2 regions of the Pseudomonas sp. GW-45 genome follow, and region 1 is predicted to be linked to the other one. Evidence: predicted binding sites of a transcription regulator. Region 1 holds the regulator's gene; the other holds the start of a gene.

Region 1 (3,133 bases):
GACGATTGAGTACTACGCTGCGGATGAGCGCGTGGTGCTGATCGACAAAGCCTTTCTTGAGCAGTCGGGCAATACCTTCCAGGGCGACTACGTCAGCTATGACATTCCTGGCCAGGTAGTCGACGCTGGGCGCAATAGCAGCAGCGGTGCCACTGGAGCAGATAGCGGCGGCGATGGCCGTATCGAGATCACCATTCAGCCTCGCAGTCGTGGCAACGCCACTACTGAGAGTGCTGATGGCGAGAGCGAGTCAACGGCGCCATGAGCACATTACAAGCTCGAAATTTGGCCAAAGCCTATAAAGCGCGCCAAGTGGTCAAGGATGTTTCGATTTCGATCAACAGCGGCGAAGTGGTTGGCCTACTCGGACCCAACGGTGCTGGCAAGACCACCTGTTTCTATATGATTGTGGGTCTAGTCAAATCCGATCAGGGCGAAGTACATATCGACAACACTGACATTACCGCCCTGCCCATGCATGGGCGCGCTCGTGAAGGCATCGGATACCTACCGCAGGAAGCGTCCATCTTTCGCAAATTGAGTGTGGCCGACAACATCATGGCCATTCTCGAGACCCGCAAAGACCTTAATGCCGAGGCACGCAAAGGCAAGCTGGAATCACTGATGCGCGAGTTTCATATCCAGCACCTGCGCGACAACCTGGGCATGAGCCTGTCCGGCGGCGAACGTCGTCGGGCCGAAATCGCCCGCGCCCTGGCAACCGACCCTAGCTTTATCCTGCTGGACGAGCCATTCGCCGGCGTTGACCCCATCTCGGTCAGCGACATCAAGCAGATCATCCAACACCTCAAAGATAAAGGCATAGGTGTGCTCATCACCGACCACAACGTGCGCGAGACGCTGGATATCTGTGATAAGGCTTATATCGTCAATGAAGGCACTATCATTGCTGAAGGCGACGCCGAAACCGTTCTGGCTGATCAAACGGTCAAGGATGTCTATCTGGGCCACGCCTTCCGGCTATAAAACAACACTGGTTTCAGGCATGCTACAAGACCACATGAGCCAGAGCTGCCTCGATAACGGTTAGACCAAGCGCACAAGGTAATTCGCCAAATAATGAAACCCACGCTCGTCCTCAAGATGGGGCAGCAGCTGACGATGACACCGCAGCTGCAGCAAGCCATCCGACTGCTACAGCTTTCCAGTCTTGACCTTCAACAGGAGGTGCAAGAAGCGCTGGAAGCCAATCCAATGTTGGAGATGGCCGACGAAGGCGATGACGACTACAGCGCCAGCGATACCGAGAGCAAAGACAGCGACAGCGACCCATCCTCTGTCACCGTCCCCGAACCCGTTACTCTTGATGCCATAGACCAGCACAGCCAGCCTGAAGAAGACGGCAACTGGAACGAGCAAATCCCTAATGAGTTGCCGGTCGACACACAGTGGGATGACGTTTACCAAAGCTCAACCAGCTCCTTGCCCAGCCAGGATGAAGAAGACTGGGACTACACCTCCCGCACTGGCACCGGCGAAACGTTGCAAAGTCACCTGGAATGGCAACTCAATCTGATTCCTATGTCGGAGACCGATTACGAAATTGCCATTGCATTGATTGATGGCATCAACGCCGACGGTTATCTGGAAGAATCACTGGACGACATCCTCGCTTCCCTGCCACCCGAAATGGACGTGGAGATGGATGAGGTGGAAATGGTGCTGCACCGTATCCAGCAGTTCGAGCCGGTCGGCATCGGCGCGCGTGATCTGAGCGAATGTCTGCTGCTGCAGATTCGCCAATTACCCGCCGATACACCCATGCTGGAACAAGCAACACGGGTGGTCCGCGATCATCTTGAACTGCTCGGTAGTCGGGATTTTAGCCAGCTGATGCGCCGCAGCAAGCTTAAGGAAGATCAACTGCGCGATGTGGTTGCATTGATCCAGACACTAAATCCACGTCCTGGCGGCGAAATTGCCTCGGGCGAGCCGGAATACGTTATTCCCGATGTAATCGTGCGCAAGGATAACAATCGCTGGCTGGTTGAACTAAACCAGGAGTCAGTGCCGAAGGTAAGAGTTAACAACCAATATGCCTCCATGGTGCGCCGCGCCGACTCAAGCCAGGACAACACCTACCTGCGCAATAATCTGCAAGAGGCGCGATGGTTTATTAAGAGCCTGCAGAGCCGCAACGAAACGCTGATGAAGGTTGCTACCCAGATCGTTGAGCATCAGCGCGGTTTTCTCGAGCAAGGTGAAGAGGCCATGAAACCTCTAGTGCTGCACGATATCGCTGAAGCCGTTGGTATGCACGAGTCGACCATCTCGCGCGTTACCACCCAGAAATTCATGCACACCCCGCGTGGTATCTTCGAACTCAAGTACTTTTTTTCTAGCCATGTGGGCACAAGCGAGGGCGGAGAATTCTCCTCTACGGCGATCCGCGCACTGATTAAAAAACTGGTTGCAGCAGAAAACCCAAAGAAACCATTGAGCGATAGCAAGATCGCTGGTTTACTGGAAGAACAAGGAATCGAGGTGGCCCGTCGGACCATCGCGAAATACCGCGAATCGCTCAACATAGCACCGTCGAGCGAGCGCAAGAGGCTGGTTTGAGCCTTCAAGAATTAAGCAATGGCACCACCGGGCGGCATCATGCTGCCCTGCAACATCAAGCCAATCAGGAGAAGCCGTATGCAATTGAATATTAGCGGTCATCAACTCGATATCACTGACGCACTGCGTGATCACGTCACTGAAAAAATGGCCCGCCTGGAGCGGCACTTTGACAAAATCACCAACGTCCAGGTAACCCTTGAAGTAGAAAAACTCCGACAGAAAGCTGAAGCCACCCTGCATGTCGCCGGCGGTGAAGTCGTCGCCCTGGCCGAAAGTACCGACATGTACGCGGCGATTGATCAGCTCACCGACAAGCTCGATAGGCAACTGATCAAGCACAAAGAAAAACACATCGATCGCCTGCAGGGCGCCAATGACCGTTAACGCGAACCTCACCGCATACTCATGCAAATAGATCATATATTGACCCCTGACCGCACCTTTTCGGGCGTTCAGGGGGGATCCAAGAAACGTGTGCTGGAATTGATCGGCAAGCTGGTTGCTCAGCACACCAACCTTGATCCAGACGCCATTTATGAAAGCCTTA
Region 2 (3,133 bases), 580 kb from region 1:
AAGGCGTTGACCGCCATTTGGCGGCAGCCATAAAAGACAGACGTAAAAAAAGGGCGCCCGAATGGGCACCCTTCTTTTGACTGCCAGGCTTGCGCCAGGTTCAGCAGCTGTAATACAGATCGTATTCCAGCGGGTGAACGAAGGTGCGTACCTTGATTTCTTCTGCGTGCTTGAGCTCCATGTAGGCATCAATGAAGTCATTGGTGAATACATCGCCCTTGGTCAGGAACTCGCGATCCGCGTCCAGAGACTCCAGTGCTTCCTTCAGGCTACCGCATACCTGTGGGATCTGGCTGGCTTCTTCCGGCGGCAGGTCATACAGGTTCTTGTCTGCAGCGTCGCCAGGGTGGATCTTGTTCTGAACACCGTCCAGACCAGCCATCAACAGTGCAGCAAAGCACAGGTAAGGGTTGGCAGCTGGGTCAGGGAAGCGAGCTTCGATGCGGCGAGCTTTCGGGCTGGAAACGTAAGGGATACGGATTGATGCAGAGCGGTTGCGGGCTGAGTAAGCCAGCATGACCGGAGCTTCAAAGCCGGGGACCAGACGCTTGTAAGAGTTGGTAGACGGGTTGGTGAAGGCGTTCAGTGCCTTACCGTGCTTGATGATGCCGCCGATGAAATGCAGGGCGATGTCGGACAAGCCAGAGTAACCTTCGCCAGCAAAAGTGTTCTTGCCGTCTTTGGAGATGGACATGTGTACGTGCATACCGGAGCCGTTGTCACCGTACAGTGGCTTAGGCATAAAGGTAGCTGTTTTGCCAAACGCATCGGCAACGTTGTGTACGCAGTACTTCAGTGTCTGTACTTCATCGCCCTTGGCTACCAGGGTGTTGAACAGAACGCCGATTTCATTCTGACCGGCAGTCGCCACTTCGTGGTGGTGAACTTCGATGGTCAGGCCCATTTCTTCCATGGCATTACACATGGCAGTACGGATTTCGTGGTCGTGGTCGACGGGTGGAACTGGGAAGTAGCCACCTTTGACGCCTGGACGGTGGCCTTTGTTGCCAGTTTCAAAGTCGCCGTCAGTGTTCCAGGAAGCTTGCTCAGAGAAAATCTTGAACATGGAGCCGGAAATGTCGGACTTGAATTTGACTTCGTCAAAGACGAAAAACTCAGGCTCTGGGCCAACGAATACAGTGTCGCCGATACCAGTGGACTTCAGATACTCTTCTGCGCGCTTGGCGATGCCGCGTGGGTCGCGCTCATAGCCTTGCATAGTAGAAGGCTCGATGATGTCGCAAACCAGGATCAGAGTGGGCTCTTCGGTGAAAGGATCCATGACCGCGGTGCTGTCATCGGGCAGGAGGATCATGTCGGAAGCTTCAATGCCTTTCCAGCCTTCGATTGAGGAGCCGTCGAACATCTTGCCTTCTTCGAAGAAGTCGTCGTTGACATCACGAGCAGGCATGGTGACGTGCTGCTGCTTGCCTTTGGTATCGGTGAAGCGCAGGTCAACCCACTTCACGTCATACTCTTTGATCAGTTTCATCGTTTTCGACATGGTTTCCTCCAAAAGGAATCATTTGCCAGGCTTCTGGCCTGGCGCCTCTTTAATTCGAGCGGACTAGGTCCGCACATCGTTTGCATTACAAGTGAGCAAAAGGTGTGCCATTACGGAGCATTGTCCGGAAGGCCCATTTTCAAGGGGTTTTGCTCAAAAAATCACCAAAACGCACCATAATGGCGCACCTAATGAGTGCAGGTTATAGGCTCAATGCACTTTTTTGGTGCCGTGCGTATGCGGACAGGCGACGAGATAGTACCGCGCGCCCGGCCATCACTCTAGGGTATAATGCGTGGCTTTGCGCACCTTACACCATACCCATGAAACTGATCATCAAATTCTTCCCCGAAATTACCATCAAAAGCCGTCAGGTGCGCAAGCGCTTCGTGGCTCAACTGAAAGGTAATCTGAAACTGTTATTGAGCGATATTGACCCGGCTGCCAGGGTTAATGGCAATTGGGACAGTCTCGAGGTCAATTTGGGCAGTGATAAGGCGTTGCAGCTGCGCTGCATTGAACGCCTGAAAAATACACCCGGTATAGCGCACCTGTCAGAAGTGCACGAGTATCCGCTGGGCACCCTAGAGGAGCTGGCAGAGCTATGTGTAAGCTCCATCGGCAATCAATTACAGGGCAAGCTATTCTCGGTGCGCTGTAAACGGGTCGGCAAGCATGATTTCAGCTCCCAGGATGTGGCCATCCAGGTTGGTGGTGAGTTGCATCGGCGCTGCGGTGCGGCTGGCGTATCAATGAAGAATCCTGAAGTGGTGGTGCAAATTGAGATTCGCGATCAACGCGTTTTCCTGATTCAAGCACGCCATCAGGGTATGGGCGGGTTTCCGCTAGGCACCATGGAGCCGGTTTTGAGCCTGCTGTCGGGAGGCTTCGACTCTACGGTGGCTAGCTACCAAATGCTGCAACGGGGTTTGCTGCCGCATTTTGTGTTCTTCAATTTGGGTGGTCGCGCCCATGAGCTGGGTGTGCGTCAGGTAGCGCATTACCTGTGGCAACAATATGCCTCCAGCCACCGTTTGCGGTTCGTCAGTGTGCCTTTTGAGGGCGTAGTGGCGGAAATTCTTGAAAATGTAGAAAACAGCCAGATGGGCGTTGTGCTTAAACGAATGATGCTGCGCGCCGCTGATCGCGTGGCTTCTCGGCTGGGAATTGATGCTTTGGTAACTGGCGAAGCTATCGCGCAGGTGGCGAGCCAGACGTTGCCGAACCTCAGCGTGATCGACAAGGCTGCCGAGCGTTTTGTCATTCGTCCGCTGATCACTACCAGCAAACTCGACATTATTGATACCGCCAGACGCATCGGCACACTGGATTTCTCCAGCAGTATGCCGGAGTATTGCGGCGTTATCTCAGTAGGGCCGGCTATTCGCACTACCGTAGCTAAGGTAGAAGAAGTGGAGGCCTGTTTCGACTTCGAGGTCTTGAGTCGTGCCGTAGAGAGCGCCACTTACACTGATTGCAGTGAACTGGATCAGGTTATGGAAGGCGGCGCCGAGGTTGAAATGGTCAACACTGCGTTGACCGGGCAAGTAGTCCTGGATATTCGTCATCCGGATGAGCAAGATGCACGACCGCTGGCATTGCCAGGGATTGAGGTTCAAGCGGTGCCTT

The links. Region 1 encodes sigma-54, which starts transcription at its own class of promoters, with help from an activator protein. Its sites were predicted from a motif close to ANTGGCATNNANNTTGCTNT; they were not measured.
Region 2: glnA (glutamate--ammonia ligase) is a predicted target of sigma-54. The motif match lies at 1,597-1,616, and genes of this name have one in related genera.

The regions. Positions count from the first base shown of each region.
Region 1 covers NZ_CM167674.1:2,765,756-2,768,888, forward strand. Annotated here, with positions in the region: gene lptA (lipopolysaccharide transport periplasmic protein LptA) at 1-265, shown strand, start outside; gene lptB (LPS export ABC transporter ATP-binding protein) at 262-987, shown strand; gene AC1XYH_RS12785 (RNA polymerase factor sigma-54) at 1,081-2,583, shown strand; gene hpf (ribosome hibernation-promoting factor, HPF/YfiA family) at 2,662-2,970, shown strand; gene ptsN (PTS IIA-like nitrogen regulatory protein PtsN) at 2,992-3,133, shown strand, end outside.
Region 2 covers NZ_CM167674.1:3,350,069-3,353,201, reverse strand. Annotated here, with positions in the region: gene glnA (glutamate--ammonia ligase) at 101-1,504, opposite strand; gene thiI (tRNA uracil 4-sulfurtransferase ThiI) at 1,828-3,133, shown strand, end outside.